3 regions of the Thiomicrorhabdus immobilis genome follow, and region 2 is predicted to be linked to each of the others. Evidence: predicted binding sites of a transcription regulator. Region 2 holds the regulator's gene; each other region holds the start of a gene.
What was found. The regulator PhoB, encoded in region 2, activates phosphate uptake and scavenging genes when phosphate is short. The targets are predictions, from matches to a motif close to GNNTGTCATAAAACTGTCANAT.
Positions count from the first base shown of each region.

Region 1 (5,800 bases), 1.2 Mb from region 2:
GGTTATGGGTCCACACTATCTGACTAAATTGTTTAAGCCGAGTAGCATCGCCGTTTTTGGCGCGAGTGAACGCCCGGAATCCGTTGGCGGTAATGCATTTCAAAATCTGCTTAAAGCGGGATTCAAAGGCGATATTTATCCTATCAATCCTAAGCATGATAGGGTACAAAATCAAGTCTGTTATCCAAATATAGAGTCGGTTCCGGAAATCCCTGATCTTGCCGTAATTGCCACGCCAGCCAAAAGTATTCCAGCCATTATCCAAGCCTGTGGCGAGCGCGGTGTGGCCAATGCGGTGATCTTATCTTCAGGTTTTGAAGATAAAGCGGGCAAAGTGCTGCAACAAAAAATGACTTCCATTGCCAGGAACTACGGCATGCGCCTGATCGGCCCCAACTGTTTGGGGATTTTGCGTCCGGAAATTGGTCTTAATGCCACCTTCAGTAAAAACCAGGCCATTCCGGGAAACCTCGCCCTGGTTTCACAATCGGGTGCAATCTGTACCGCGGTTCTAGACTGGGCCGAAGCCAATGGAGTGGGCTTTTCACAGGTTATTTCAACCGGGGATGCGGCGGATATCGATTTTGGCGAAATCCTCGATTTTTTGGCACTTGATCCGCAAACCAAAAATATTTTGCTCTATATTGAAGGTATAGCCAATTCTCGCCAATTTATGAGTGGGTTGAAAGCCGCTGCACGAATGAAACCCGTGGTGCTGTTAAAGTCCGGGCGTATGCCAGAGGGCTCCAAAGCGGCGGTTTCCCATACGGGCGCTTTGGTTGGCGGGGATGAGGTATTCAGCGCCGCAATCGAACGTTCTGGTGCGGTGCGTGCACAATCGATTGCACAGCTGTTTGCCGCCGCGAAATCGCTATCCCATAATATCCAAATAAAGAGCAACCGTTTGGCCATTTTGACCAATGGCGGCGGGCCTGGGGTGATGGCAACCGACCGTGCCGCTGAACTGGGTGTGAAAATGCCGGAAATCAGTGAATCGAGCATGCAGAAACTCAATGTGTTCTTACCCGCACATTGGTCGCATGGCAACCCGGTTGATATTTTGGGAGATGCTACGGCTGAGCGTTATGTTCAAGCATTGGATGTCTTGCAAAACGATGAGCAATTTGACGGCACTTTGATTCTGCTAACACCGCAAGCGATGAGTGATCCTTCTGGAATAGCCCAAGCGATTATCGACTACAGCAAAGCCGCTAACATCGCTAAGCCTATTTTCACCGCTTGGTTGGGTGAGTCTTTAGTGAGTGAGGCGCGTGAACGGTTTAGTAAAGCCAAAATTCCGACCTTTAGAACTCCAGAATCCGCGGTGGAGGCGTTTAGCTTTATTTCGACCTACCATCAGAACCAGGCGTTATTGATGCAATCACCCGCACCAGCTGACCAATGTTGTAAACAATCGGATGTGTCGGGGGCGCGCGCGATTATTGAAACGGTATTGAGCGAACATCGCAGTATTTTAAGCAGTACCGAAACCCGTGCCATCATGCATGCGTTTGGCGTGCCCATCACACCGGCAATAGAAGTTAACTCACCCAGCCAAGCGATGGTTGCTGCAGAGTCGTTGGGGTTTCCGGTAAGTTTAAAAATCAATTCGCCCGACCTGACCCATAAGTCGGATGTGGGGGGCGTTAAGCTCAATTTAAGCACGGTTCAAGAAGTGCGTAGCGAATATAGCAAGATGGTGAAGCGCATTCAAGCTGAGCAACCGCAAGCCACCATTCATGGGGTGACGGTTGAACCGATGTTTAAACGCCCGCATGTACGTGAGTTGTTGATTGGCGTGATGCGTGACCCGGTTTTTGGTCCGGCAATTACCTTTGGAAGTGGGGGTACCAGTGTTGAGGTGATTAATGACAATGCGGTCGCGCTACCGCCGCTAAATGAGTTTTTAGCTCAAAAAATGATTAAGCAGACTAAGGTGTCCAAAATGCTTAAGGCGTTTAGAGGGTTGCCGGAAGTTGACCATGCCGCCATTGTCAGTGTGTTGCTAAGAATTTCGGATATGGTGGCGCAGCTACCGGAGATTATTGAATTAGACATTAATCCTCTGTTTGCGGATGAGAATGGCGTGATGGCCGTTGATGCCCGTATTACGGTGCAGGCTCCTCCTGTTAACCACAAGCCCTATCAACATATGGCGATCCATCCTTACCCCAGCGAATTGATTAAATCGCTTGAAACCCATAGTGGTTTAGCGATTACCCTGCGCCCAATCCGCCCTGAAGATGCTGAACTGGAGTTGGATTTTGTGCATAACCTCTCGGAGCGTAGCCGTTATTTGCGTTTTATGAACAGCCTGCAAACCTTGTCACCACAGATGCTGTCACGCTTTACTCAGATTGATTATGACCGTGAAATGGCGTTCATTGCCACCACGGAAGACAAAAATGGTAAAAATATTGAGATTGGCGTAACACGTTATACCACTAATCCAGATGGTAAAAGCTGTGAAATGGCGGTTGTGGTGCGTGATGACTATCAGCATCAAGGGGTGGCCAGCGCATTGTTGGCGAGTTTGATTCAGCATGCAAAATCAAAAGGTCTGCAGATCATGATGGGGGAGGTTTTAGCGGAAAACGGTTCAATGATAGAGTTGGTGAAGCAGCATAACTTTACCGTTAAAAACATGGCGGATGACTCCACCGTAGTTGAGATAGAGTTAAATCTGAATAAGGCCTAAAAAGCCCTAAAAGGTCTTAAATAGTCTTAAATCGTTAACGCGTTTGAAGTTTTATTAAAGAAGCAAATAGCTGGGTTATAAAATTACCAGGCCTGCTAGGATTCATTTTCAAGACCGTTAGGAAGTGAAAACCGCAAGTTGAAACCAATGAAAAACGGCCATTTAGCATAAGCTTAAATGGCCGTTTTTATTTTAATATTTGCAGTCGTTGGCTATAAGGAGAAATCGCTAAAGTCGTCAGTGCCTACTTTTGAATCCACTTGTCCAACCAGGTATGAACTGATTTCTGATTCCTGTGGCGCGACTTGTACGTTATCACTGACCAACCAGTTGTTCATCCACGGTAATGGGTTGCTTTTACTATCGAAAATCGGCTCAAGGCCAATCGCTTTTAGACGAACATTGGTGATGTATTCCACATAGTCTTTCAATATGCTGGCATTCAGACCAATCATCGAGCCGTTTTTAAACAGGTACTCCGCCCACTGCTTCTCTTGTTCCGCGGCTTCGCGGAAGATTTGGTAAGTGGCTTCTAATTGTTCTTTCGCAATCTCCGCCATTTCCGGATCGTCTCTACCATCGGCCATCATGGTAATCATATTTTGAGTACCTGATAGGTGTAGCGCCTCATCACGGGCAATCAACTTGATGACCTTAGCGTTACCTTCCATCAATGAACGTTCGGCAAACGAGAAGCTACAAGCGAACGAGACGTAAAAACGAATCGCTTCCAATACGTTAACCGATACGATCGTCAGGTAAAGCATGGTCTTAATCTTTTTACGGAAATCATGGTCTTTAGCGATGTCGATTTGATTAGCGTACATGTGATTGGTCAGGGCAATCAGTTCATCGTAATACTCAGTGACACTTTTAGCGCGTTTTACAATCTCTTCATTGGTGACAATATCATCAAACACCAACGATGGGTCAGCCACGATATTGCGGATAATGTGGGTGTAAGAACGGCTGTGGATGGTTTCCGAAAACGCCCAGGTTTCAATCCAGGTTTCAAGTTCCGGTAAGGAAACCAACGGTAATAAAGCCACGTTAGGTGAACGACCTTGCACCGAATCCAATAAGGTTTGATATTTAAGGTTGCTGATGAAAATATGTTTTTCGTTCTCAGGGAGTTCCGAGTATTCGGTACGGTCGCTCGATAAATCCACTTCTTCAGGACGCCAGAAAAAACTCAATTGCTTTTCAATCAATTTTTCAAAAAACGGGTATTTTTGCTGGTCATAACGTGCAACGTTAACGTTTTGCCCAAAGAACATAGGCTCTTTCAAAGCATCGTTAGTTGAACGACAGAATGTAGAATAAGTGTGTTTATCTTGGCAGCTCATGTACTGTTCACCTAATACGTATTGGGAATAAATTTAGTCGAAACATTGTAGTACAGTTTTGTATTTATGAACAGTTCGCAAAGAGCCTTTTTGTGCTTTATATCGCCTATATAGTGGTTGTTTTTTTTAATGCCACAAGATAAAAGTTTTATGGCGAACTCTCAATCAAGCGATTTTGCTTGGCTTTAACTCTGTGATTTCAGATAATGAAATCTCATTTAGGTTTCAAAGTGCTATCAGAGAGGATAAGCATGTCGTTCAAAGAAAAGCTGATTTGGTTACAGGGTAAGAAGGTTGCGGTATGTGATACCGATAAAACCCGTGCGGCTGAAATAAAAGCTTTTTTGCAACATTATGGTGTTGATGTGATTTGGATGAGAACGGCTCAAGAGATGTTGGCCGATTTAGAATCGCGTCGTTATTCAACACATCGAGTCTTTTTTGCGGTGTTTGTCTCGGCTGATTTGGCTCATAATTTAAGTCAGCCTTGGGCAGAAATCGTTAAGGTCAATCCGAGCATTTTAAAAGCGCCGTTAATTCTGATGGGCTCGAGCCAGCAAATAAGTGATTCGGCGGATTTGATGAAAGCCGGTTATTTTGCCCACTGCCTAATCAATCCTATTTCCCCGCATGAAATGTTAAGGGTCTTAAGGCGTCTAAACCGCTGGAACGCGATGCGAGGTGATACGACGCCAGCAGCAATCTTGGCGAAATGAGCCTTAAGGTATTTCGCTATTTCAATGAAGATTTTGGATATTACCAGGCCTGGTGGGTTTAAATTTTTTGCGTTTGTAAAACAGCAAAAACCTAGCTGTTAATGATAAACACCTTTTCTAACGCGTCTACACCTTTTCGGCTAAACGGCTTTTCTTCTACTTTGGTGACTTTGGCAAACGGTTCGAATAGTGAACGGACTTCTTGTTCGCTGACCGAAAACGGCGGCCCAGGCATTTTTGATTGGTCATATTCCATGGTGACCAATAAGTACTGGGTTTTGGCGGGCAAGATTGCCTGTAAATGAGAGACATAGTCTTGGCGCATTTTTTCTGGCAACGCCACTAAAGCGGCACGGTCGTACACCAGTTTGATATCTTGACACTGTTCAGCGGTTAAATGAAAAAAATCACCACACAATAACGTCATATCCGGCATTTTGTAGCCACAATGGTTGGCTTGTTGAATCGCTTCGGCTTGCAAATTGTTTTCTGCCAAAAACTCCTCCAACGCTTTAGGGCTTAATTCAATCCCTAATACCGCATGGCCTTGTTGAGCCAACCACAACATATCCAGCGTTTTACCACACAGTGGCACCAACACTTTTTCATCACCCTCTAATTGCAGTTTTGGCCAATGACTTTTCAAATACTCATTGATATCCGCCTGGTGAAACCCCACAACACCACTGGCCCACATATCGTGCCAAAAATTTGCTTCCATTAATCCATTCCTTTATAGCTAAGCCTTTATAATATGGGGCATATATTAACACAGAGCCGGGTTTCACTTAATCAATGATGCCGAACTGAGCTTTCTCAAAACAAGAACCAAATCCAATGAATCACGACAAAAACCACGACAAAAATCAAGACGAGAATCACAACACGTTTTCACCCTCAAGCCATCCTCAACCAGCGCTTAAAATCTGGCAAAAGAATTGGTTTAAAAACCTGCTGACGGTAGTCATTTTTATTGGGGTGTTCCTTTCAGTTCGCCCTTTTATGCAAGGTGACGTGATTCACGGTCAAGCGCCAATCAT
Region 1 is NZ_AP024202.1:2,055,664-2,061,463, reverse strand. It holds gene L6421_RS09380 (bifunctional acetate--CoA ligase family protein/GNAT family N-acetyltransferase) at 5-2,698, shown strand; gene nrdB (class Ia ribonucleoside-diphosphate reductase subunit beta) at 2,911-4,044, opposite strand; gene L6421_RS09370 (DNA-binding transcriptional response regulator) at 4,296-4,760, shown strand; gene L6421_RS09365 (thiopurine S-methyltransferase) at 4,852-5,481, opposite strand; gene L6421_RS09360 (redoxin domain-containing protein) at 5,598-5,800, shown strand, end outside.
Region 1: the regulator PhoB is predicted to act here: its motif matches at 4,182-4,203, upstream of nrdB (class Ia ribonucleoside-diphosphate reductase subunit beta).

Region 2 (5,800 bases):
TTCTTGCGAGAATACCTAAAGCGTAGTTATGCTAAAACTATTCAGCAGATTCGTGATCACCACCAAGGTGCTGACCAGCAAGAGGTTGAAGAGTATATTTGGCGTTTTGAGAATGCATCATTAGAAGGTAAAAAAGCGTTATTGGCGCAGTTAAAAGAGAAAGAAGCCGAGATATCGCTGACCAAAAAAGAACGTAAATCGTTGGATAAAGTCTACCAAAAAGAGCTAGTGAAACGTTCCGCTTTCTTGAAAATCGTAGCGGCATGGGTCATTACCGTTCCAGCTTCAGCCACCTTAGCGGCGATCATTTACTTTATGATTCGAGGCATGATGTTGCCATAAAGCTTATTAGCAACATTTTTGAACCAATCGAAAAAGGGCTTTCATCAGCCCTTTTTTTATAGCTGTTATTTATAGTTGTCATATATTGCGGGATTTATGATTGCAGATAACCTACCAGGCCTGGTAGCGTTAAAAAGGGTAAATGAACTAACACTGAGGACTAGCAAGCGATAAACCTGTGCCACGAACCTAATGAACCTAATGAACCTAATGAATCTAATGAGCCTAACGAACCTAGCTAATAACCGACCTAAACCGTCATTTCCCGTTATTTCACCGGGAATTCGCAACGAAACACACTTCCCTTACCTAGAACACTATCAATAACCAGTTTACCGTGATGACGTTCCAAAACATGCTTAACGATAGCCAAACCTAAGCCGGTACCACCAGTCACCCGCGAACGATCTTTATCAACCCGATAAAAACGTTCCGTTAGACGAGGAATGTGTTCTTGAGCAACCCCTAAACCTTCGTCCTCTACCTCATAAACGACGGTATTGTTCTCTTTGAACCAGCGTACCGAAATCGCCCCCCCTTCCGGGGAGTAACGCACCGCGTTGGAGACCAAATTCATAAAGACACTTTTCAACGGTTCGGCAAACCCTTTGATAACCAAAGCATCGTCAATATCAAAGACAAAATGATGGTTCTCATTACCGAGTTGACGGGCATCTTCTTCTAGTTGATGCAGCATCTTAGGGACATCCACCATCTCTTTGACCGCGGTAATTGAGTCCGCTTCAATTGTGGATAGCGTCAATAGGTCTTCGATAATTGCCTGCATACGCAAAGATTGGGTTTCCATATGCTCTAGAGGTAATTTCCAGGTTGTTTGATGCTCACCTGGAGTATCGAGCATCACTTCCAAATAGCCACGTAAAACCGTTAATGGAGTCCTTAACTCATGAGAGGCATTGGCAATGAAATCGCGACGGATCTGCGCTAACTGGTACAGTTCGGTGATGTCACGCACCACCAACAATTTATGACTTTCAAAATACGGAATCACTTGCATTTCGAAGGTACGGGATTGCTTGTAAAGCGAATTTAAGGTGAGTGACTTATCAAAATCCTGTAACTTCAAGTATTGGATAAACTCAGGCTGACGGATGACCGATTCGATTTTGTGCCCCACATCTTGACGACGCACTCCGATTAACGATTTGGAGACCGTATTGAACCATTCGATATGATTCCCCTCGTCTAAAGAGACGATGGCGTCTGGAATCAACATAGACGCGGCTTTGAATTGTTCTGACTTATATAAATTTAGGTCTGCGTGTTTTTCCAAGGCTCGCTGTTTTTTGGAGACCAAATAAGTGAGTTCGCTCCAAAGACCGGACGCTGGAGGGTAGGAATTGGCTTTACGGCCGTCCATCCAGTTTTCGAATTTACGCATACTCCATAGCTGGCGACCGATATAGAACAAGATGAAAATAAACAGCGACTGGATCCATAAGTCAGTTAACCATGCAAAAAACATTAATAGCCAAGCAAAAAAGACTATCCACGTCAGTTCACGTTTAATGCCATTGGATAACAAAATTAACCCTCAACCACCGAGAAACGATAGCCTGAGCCTCTTATTGTCTGAATATAATCCGCAACAAGGGTTGGCTCCAGTAGTTTTCGTAATCGACGGATATGTACATCGACCGTACGCTCTTCCACCACGACATTCACACCCCAAACATGATCAAGCAGCTGGGTTCTAGAGAAGACCCTATTCGGATGTGTCATAAAAAAATGTACCAGTTTAAACTCGGTTGGCCCAAGCTTAATCTCTTCATCACTGACATAAAAACGATGGCTTTCCAAGTCTAGACGCATATTGCCTGCGGAAATCTGATCCGTATTAGCCTTTTGATTGGATTGACGTCTGAGCAAAGCTTGGACTCTTGCCACTAATGCTCGTGGAGAGAACGGTTTCACCACATAATCATCCGCCCCGGCATCAAACCCCTGCACCTGGTCGCTCTCTTCTCCGCGAGCCGTCAGCATGATAATCGGTATATTGGCGGTTTGATCATTCTTTCGGAAACGCTCCGCCAACACAACCCCAGAGGTTCCAGGCATCATCCAGTCCAGCAAAATCAAATCCGGTTTATCGGCAAGGGCAGATTTCCACCCCTCCTCCGCATTGCTCGCTTCATTTACCGCATAATCCGATGAGGTCAATGTGAATTTCAACATATCACGGATAGCGGGCTCATCTTCAATGATTAAGATTTTATTTTGACTCAAAGTGCTCTCCAAAACAGCGACTTACTATAACCAATAACAATCAACGGCAATCAATTATACTGACTGCCATTTATCAAAACCTATTAAACCGACTCAGCATTTACATCGTCTATGAACTGCTTTAATTTCTCAGCGTTCATATTACGGACATGAAGACCTTTAACCAAGTATACAATGCTTTCACAGATATTCAGAATATGCGATGAAATGCGTTCAGCGGCACGAATCGAATAGATCATTTGCATAATATATTCAGCCAAAGCTTCGGTATTGTTATTCAGTGAATATTGAATTTCAACCAACGCCTTGGCTTTAATCGCATCGACATGGGTTTCATAATCCACAATTTCAGATAAAGCTGAAGTATCCAATTGCGCAAAACTATTCAGCACTTTCTTCAACATGGTTAAATCGATGGCGATGATTTCCATCAAGCCATTGAATCCAGGCAAAGTATCGCATGGAATCTCTTTCACTTTTGCCATCTTAATCGCCAATTTAGAGGTATTGACGGCTTCATCCCCAATACGCTCCAAATCAACCGCTATACGAATCGCACTCACCACTAAACGCAAATCCGATGCGGTGGGTTGCTGACGAGCTAAAACGCGTGCGCATAGTCGATCGATTTCGATTTCATCCTTGTTCACAGCCTTGTCTAGCTGCTTGACTTGTTTAGCTAAACTTCTGTTTTCGCCTTTAATCGCTTCAACGGCATTTTCCAACTGACTTTCAACCAGCCCGCCCATTTCAAGGACTTGGTTGAAAAGTTCTTCCAGATTGCGGTTATATTGTCCAGATATATGCGATTTAAAACCTGTTTTTTCCATGCTATCCACCCTACTTAATCTTAACTAACATACTGCTAAATTTAATTTTCCAGCCCTATGCTTAAATTAACCGTAACGGCCAGTAATATAGTCTTCTGTACGCTTGACCTGAGGATTTGTAAACAGACTATCCGTATCGGTATATTCAATTAAATCACCCATATACATAAACGCCGTATAATCTGAAACACGGGCAGCTTGTTGCATATTGTGCGTCACGATTAAAATCGTGAACTCCTTTTTCAACTCAAAAATCAACTCCTCAATCGCCAAGGTTGAGATAGGGTCCAGAGCGGAAGTAGGCTCATCAAGCAATAAAACTTCCGGCTTAATCGCAATCGCGCGCGCAATACATAAACGCTGTTGCTGACCGCCAGACATACCTAAGGCATTTTCATCTAAACGATCTTTCACCTCATCCCAAAGTCCAGCCCCTTTCAAAGCCCATTCAACAGACTCATCCAATGTCGCCTTATCTTTAATGCCTTGCAGTCTCAAACCATAACAAACATTTTCGTAGATGGATTTGGGAAAAGGGTTTGGTTTTTGGAACACCATACCAACACGACGGCGTAACGCTGCCACATCCATGTTTTTAGCGTACATATCATCGCCATGAAGTGTCATTTCACCATCGACATTCACGATATCAATCAAATCATTCATACGGTTAAAACAACGCAACAAGGTAGACTTTCCACAACCAGACGGACCGATAAACGCAGTCACACGGTTTTCCGGCAGACTCATAGTGATATTATTTAGAGCCTGTTTTTTGCCGTAATAAAGGTTCCAATTCTTAACTTCAATCGCCACCTTTTCATTTGCCAAAGACAGTTCTCTATCGTCTCTATCTAATGAAATCGATAAGTTTTGTTCGCTCATAAACTTTTCCTCAAGTTGATGACTTCAATGTCACCGCTTAATAATCTTAATTTTTGTATTCAACCGTAATCGTCAAACCACCAACAGCCTGCCACAATGGGCACGGATTACCCACCGATTTACTCAAGGGCTTTATATTTTTCACGTAGTCGGTTACGGATAGAAATCGCACCGATATTCAAGCCAACGATAATGATGACCAGTAGTAATGAAGTGGCATAAACCAATGGCTGGGACGCCTCAACGTTTGGACTTTGGAAACCAACATCATAAATATGGAAACCTAAGTGCATAAACTTTCGGTCTAAATGGACAAATGGAGCAATCGCATCAACCGGCAACTCAGGAGCCAACTTAACCACTCCCACCAACATAAGCGGTGCAACCTCACCTGCGGCACGCGCAATCGCTAAAATCAAACCAGTCATAATCGCGGGAGTCGCCATAGGTAAAACGATTTTCATAATCGTTTCCGACTTGGTCGCACCCAACGCCAAACCACCCTCTCTTAACGATCGAGGAATACGTGACAGACCTTCTTCAGTGGAAACGATCACCACCGGTAACGTCAGCAATGCCATGGTCAGTGCTGCCCAAAGCAGCCCAGGGGTACCAAAGGTTGGGCTTGGCAGAGCATAGTCATAGAAGAGTTCGTCGATAGAGCCGCCTAAGATATAGACAAAGAATCCTAAACCAAAAATACCAAATACAATCGAAGGAACCCCTGCCAAGTTATTGATTGATATTCTGACCATACGCAGCATAGGCCCATCTTTTGCATATTCACGCATGTAGACAGCTGCGATAACCCCCATTGGAGTGACCAAAATCGTCATCAATAACACCATGGTGATGGTACCGATCATCGCGGGGAAGATTCCGCCTTCGGTATTCGCCTCACGAGGGTCGTCAAATAGGAAGTTTCCGATAGAGTGTCCAAAAAACGCCACTTTATCCATAAAGTCCATATTGTTTGGACGCCAAAAATTCACAATATTCTTAACCGGAACGGTTAAGGTTTGGCCGTTGCTGATTTCAACAGTGATCTCACCAAAACTGTCGAGCTTTTTATAAAGCACTTCAGTTTCAGCTTGGTAACCTACGAATTCACTCTGCAGTTCCGCTCGTTCGGCCGCAATACGAGCCTCTTCTTCAGCCGTGAAAGCGCCATGCTTACGAAGTTTTTTCTCTTCAAAACGTAACTGTTCTATTTTGTAGTTGATTCCACCAATCAACACTTTTTCAATGTGTTTGATTTTGGCGTGGGTTTCCGTGCTGTGCTTCACTTGCTCTTTAAGTAAGTTCAACAACCTCTTTTTATCAGGCACCTGAGTACCGGCAATACTGGCGCCAACAATGTGACCAAACACATTTCCGTATTCAAAACGCTCAATAACCAAAATATCTTTAGATAAATTCTCTAACGGCGAACTAATCACATCCCCATTGATCCATCTAAAATCAATCCCGTAGACATCACGATTACCTACCTTGAT
Region 2 is NZ_AP024202.1:721,879-727,678, reverse strand. It holds gene L6421_RS03170 (inorganic phosphate transporter) at 1-342, shown strand, start outside; gene phoR (phosphate regulon sensor histidine kinase PhoR) at 611-1,888, opposite strand; gene phoB (phosphate regulon transcriptional regulator PhoB) at 1,891-2,589, opposite strand; gene phoU (phosphate signaling complex protein PhoU) at 2,673-3,419, opposite strand; gene pstB (phosphate ABC transporter ATP-binding protein PstB) at 3,486-4,304, opposite strand; gene pstA (phosphate ABC transporter permease PstA) at 4,424-5,800, opposite strand, start outside.

Region 3 (5,800 bases), 390 kb from region 2:
GAAAAAGTGTAGCTCAATGAGTTTACCGAGAGCGGACTGGATTAAAGTCAATTCCTGCTGTAAATATTGACTAACATGCATCACGTCTAATCTTTTAGCTTCTTTTCTGGAGAAACTGAGTAAACGACGCGTTAATCGAGAAGCCTTTTGCGATGCACTCATGGCGGTGTCTAAGCAATTAACTACTTTGCTTTTATTCAATTCGGATTTTTCAAGTAACATCGTGGAAAGTTCGATATTGCCTTGAATAGTCGTTAGGAGATTATTGAAGTCATGGGCAATGCCACCTGTTAATTGCCCCATCGCTTCCATTTTTTGATTTTGACGTAATTGTTGCTCTAATTTAACTCGATTAGTCACGTCTCTAACAATGCTCAATACATAACCCACTCCATGCAAAACCACCTTATTTAAGCTGATTTCTACATCAAATATGCGCCCTCCTGAATCTTTGGCATGGACAACCATGCCATCACTCATCATACGACTATAGGGGTTTTTATAGAATTGTTCTCTAAGAGAGTGATGAATACTACTTGAAGGCGAAGGAACCAAGTCATCAATTCTTGTTTTAAGAAATTGCTCTTCACTTATTTTAAAAATTTCCTGGGCACGGTGATTGGTCAAAGTGATGCGCCCTTCTTCATCGGACATAATAATCGCATCGGGAGCGGTATCTAAAATGGCCTTTAATTGTGAGCCTTGGTCTTGCAACTCCGCTTCCAATTGTTTATACGAACTAATGTCTTTGATGGTAACCGCAATCAATGGCGAAAAATGATACCCGCGGTCTATAACAAAACACTGGCATTCATAGACACGTCGTTCACCTCTCAATTCGAGAGAAAATTGCCTCGTGGTGTCTACATCTAATTTAGGTTTAGAGGCAACTTCTTGCCATATATTCTTGCGCCCTTCGGTTGACCAAAAATCCAAGGGCATATTTTCAGGCACTAATTCAACAAGTTTAAGGAATACGATTGACTGATGGTTTTTACTGGTGACTTCACCGTCTTCATTAAAGGTAAACATAGCTTGTGGTGAATAATCAAAGAAAGAGCGAATCAAATAATTCTGACTCATTAATTTTTTATCGGTATAGCGTTTTAGACTCCATATGTACGCGATTAACAAACTCAAAAGCAATTGTGATACGAACAAGTTCATAAGCAGTTTGATATCTGCATCTGATTCAAAAATGTGCCAATACCAGGGCTCGGGTTTAGGTAATGAGGCAATCAATTCGAAATGTCCTGACTTATTCACAACCGAGTTCTCATCCAACAAATCACCATCTTCTAAAAGATCGATCTGCCTGACTTCCATGAAGTAACCCGCCTCTTCCCAAGTTCCATCTTGTTTTTGGTCAGAGAATAGTCGCTTTGCCAATCCCGGAAAACTTTTTTCTACAGTATCTTTCTCAAAACCGAGCAGACGACCAAAACTCCGCGCACCATCTGGCGGAATAAGCCAATCCCCTTTTTGATTGACCAACCAAAGTTTTTGGTTTCCAAATTTATTTATACCCGTTAATTGCTCAAGCAAATAGTTCCCATTGAAATTAATAACAATCAAACCAATGCGATTGTCTTGCTTATCAAAAACAGGGCTAGCAATCCTGATAGTAGGTTTAATTGGCACCTCAATGCGGCCAAATTCGATATTTAAATCAAACTCAGAAATAAAAATAGACTGATTGTTTAATTTACTTGATTCAATAAAATAATCACGGTGAGATTTATTTTGTAGTGCATTTTTAGGTACCACTACAATATTGTCTCCTTCACGGTTCACTCGGACTTTTTCAAAACCGTCATTACCGATAAAACGGACTTGCATCAACTCTTTATGGTACCTAATAAAAGAAGAGAACTGGTTTTGTAGATATGAGATTCTTTTCTCTTCAGAAAACTCAGAGAGGGATTGCTGACTGGCCAAAAAAAGGGTATTTTGTACCATATGATTGACCCAATTTTGAGCATTAACATAGCCTTTAGAAATTAATTGCTGATTTTGGTTTTTTATGATTTCTGCGTTTTTTACAGCTTGATCGTTTTGGTACCAAGATAAAAAAACAAATACCACCAATAGCGATACCATAAACACAAAAATAAAGCTTTGCAGGAAACCTTTGGCAAACGTCATGTTTTGCTCCTAAAAAATGACAGCATATTCATTTTGCCATTTTTTATTCAATTTTTGGTAGTCAATTAAAAAAACGGCATCAATCTTTTCTTTATAAGAAAAAGTAATCTTTATAATTACCCTAGACTCATTACACAATCTATTAAGTTAAAAACCCATCCAAATGATTACAAAGGCGTAATTCATTCATATATAAACTCACCACAAAGTAAATTTACGCTAAAAAGGTTTTATTTATGTCGACTTATCTCATTGCTCCCGATAGTTTTAAAGGTTCATTAGACGCCTCCCAGTTCTGCGAAATCGCCACCCAGGTTATTCACAACTTTGACCCCAATGCGGTGGTGTTTTCACGCCCGATGTCAGATGGCGGTGAAGGTTTTGTAGAGAGTTTTACTTTTGCCGATGCGGGAGAGGAAAAGTCGATTTGGGTGGCTGGCCCGCTCGGTAAAAAGGTCAAAGCTAAATTTGCCTGGCAAGCCGATACCCAAACCGCTATTGTTGAAATGGCGCAAGCGTCGGGGATTACCAAAATTCCGCGTCCAGATTTAAACCCTTTGAACACCCACACCTACGGTACTGGACAAATCATTCAGGCCGCGATTGATTTAGGTGCTAAAAAGATCATCTTAGGTTTGGGTGGCTCCGCTACCAATGATGGTGGAGTCGGAGCATTAATGGCATTAGGCGTGCCATTGTTAGACAGCAAAGACCAGCCGATTAATTTGGGTGGCGCCGCATTGAAAAACCTAGCCAAGATTGGTGAAATCCCAACACATCTATTGGACATCGAGTGGGAAATCGCTTGCGATGTCACCAATCCGCTATTGGGTGAACACGGTGCAACCTATGTATTTGGCCCGCAAAAAGGCGCGCAGACAGCGCAACTTGAACTGCTTGAAAAAGCTCTGGAAAACTACGCTCAGATTCTGGAAAAACACACCGGAAAACCGGTGCATTTAGAAGCGGGTTCCGGTGCGGCCGGAGGCATGGCCGCCGGGTTTATGGGGTTGTTGAATGCCAAACTGACTCCGGGTTTTGATGTCATCAACGCCACACTTAAGTTGGATGAACTTTTAGCGAACGAAAAAATCGATTACATCTTCACCGGTGAAGGTCGTTTTGATAGCCAAACCCGTTTTGGCAAACTCCCCCTACGAATCGCCGAACTCGGCAACCAACATAATGTACCGACCATCGGCATTTGCGGCAGTTTGACCTGCTCGGTTGACGACTTACCTGAGTTCAAAGCGATTTTTAGCATCGTCAATAAAATCATGAACGAGTTTGAGGCGATGGGCAATGCCCCTTATCTTTTACAACAAACCCTTTATTCTGTGATGAGAATTCTGAAATAACAGACCATACAAGTCGCAATAAAGCCAAATAAACCTCGAGTCCGCCTTTCTAAATAATCCACCAGGCCTGGTCAGTTTAGAGATTACCAGGCCTGTTAACTCCTGAAACACCCGTCATCAAGCCGTTACACAACTGTCACATTGCAGTAAAAACCAATCTGTAAGATAGCCTCATTAAGTTCCACAAAAGTCATTACCACTTTTAAAGAAGGCTGAAAATGAACTCATCGACCACACTTGATGCGCTTACCCAAACTCCTAAAACCAAAACGTTGCTTGATTCTGCTGTAAACAACACCTCCATATTCAGTCGTAAAGGCTTTTTAGACCGATTGTTCACCACCTGGTTTGACCGTTTGGTGTATCCACAGATTTGGGAAGATCCTGAAGTGGACATTCAAGCCTTACAAATCAACAATCAATCACGCGTTTTTACTATCTCTTCTGGCGGTTGCAATGTTTTGAATTACTTAACCGAACAACCTGAATTGATTGAAGTGGTTGACCTAAATGAAGCCCATATTGCTTTAATCAAATTAAAACTGGTAGCGATTGAACACCTACCTAATTCAGAAGCTTTTTTTGATTTTTTCGGCAAAGCCAATCTGCTAAAGAACCTGGACCGCTATGAGGCTTATATCAAGCCACACTTGGATAATGAAACTTTGGCATACTGGGAGTCTAAGGAAAGACCATGGAGCAAGAAACGTATTACGTATTTCACCAACGGTTTTTATAAGCACGGTCTTTTGGGTCATTTTATCGGCTTGATTCACTGGACCGGAAAACGTCTAGGTTATGATATTTCTAAAATCATGCAGGCGCGTACCTTAGAAGAGCAACAACAAGGGTTTGATCAGCATGTTGCGCCAATCTTTGATACTAAATTGCTCAAGTTTCTATGCAACCGTTCCATGGTCATGTATAGCCTAGGCATCCCTCCGGCACAATTTGATGAAATGGATAAACAGTCTCAAGATTCAAAGTTAGGCATGCACAACTTACTCAAGGAACGTGCCCGTCAATTGGCTTGCGACTTCCCGTTAGATGAAAACTACTTTGCTTGGCAGGCATTTAATCGCGAATACGACATAAAACACCGCAAAGCCATACCGCGATATCTAAAAAAAGAGGCCTTTGCGGTTTTAAAAAGCAACCAGAGCAAGGTCAAGGTTAGCCATACCTCTATGACCGAACGTTTGAAATCATTACCGGACAACAGCTTAAACGCCTACCTGTTCTTGGATGCTCAAGACTGGATGGATGAACGCCAATTGACCGAACTTTGGCAAGAGGTGAATCGCACCGCTATGCCGAATGCGAGAGTGGTATTTAGAACGGCAGGTGAAACCTCACCATTGGAAACCAAGCTAGCCGATGAGATCCTTAACCAATGGCAAACCAACCAAGAAAACAACCAGGCCTGGACAAAACAAGACCGTTCGGGGATTTATGGTGGTGTGCATCTCTATATTCGCAAACCACACAACCAATCAATGCAACATTCACAACAAACCTTAATGTTCGGTGAATAAAAGCCATGATGTTCAGTAGCAATGACAGTTTAAACGCCTTTCATCCATCGAGAATCTATGTCGAAATCTTACTGAACCTAGGTCTTGATAAAGCCATACCGAATGTGCACACTCAAATCGACATGCTTACCATTGATAATCAGCCTGTTCCCATCACTTTGAACCATGAAGAGTATGACAACAGCTACGTCTGTTCTCCTTACACAGCCTATATCTCTTACGCACAAGATGAATTACCACTGATTCAATCCAAAACTCAGCGCCGGTTGTTTTGGGGAGCGATTCGTTTGGCGGATAAACTGTTGAAATGGGCTAAAATCAACCAAACCTTATCCATCAACAACTGGTTGGTTTCCACCAATTTACCGCCAAATTGGTCAAACCAAAGCCTGCAGAAGTTGACGGCTGATTTAATACAACGTTATCCACATCACAGTTTTAATATACGTTCGTTAAATCCATACAACCACCCCCAGCTAATCAAAAACCTAAAAGCGCAAGGCTGGCTGATGATACCGGCCCGCCAAGTGTATCTTTTTGACAATAAGGACCGCCAATGGTGGCAACGCAGCCACACTAAACGTGACCAGAAATTGTTGCAGAAAACCCATTTACAACACCTTAAACCCGAAGAACATCAGCAAGCGGATTTTACTGAAATTGAACACTGCTTTACGCAACTGTTTATCGAAAAACACTCCTCATTCAATCCACAATTTACCGCGGCTTATCTTTATCAAATGCACCTTAAGGGCTTGATGA
Region 3 is NZ_AP024202.1:327,425-333,224, reverse strand. It holds gene L6421_RS01355 (response regulator) at 1-2,145, opposite strand, end outside; gene L6421_RS01350 (glycerate kinase) at 2,382-3,503, shown strand; gene L6421_RS01345 (BtaA family protein) at 3,722-5,038, shown strand; gene L6421_RS01340 (GNAT family N-acetyltransferase) at 5,044-5,800, shown strand, end outside.
Region 3: the regulator PhoB is predicted to act here: its motif matches at 3,624-3,645, upstream of L6421_RS01345 (BtaA family protein).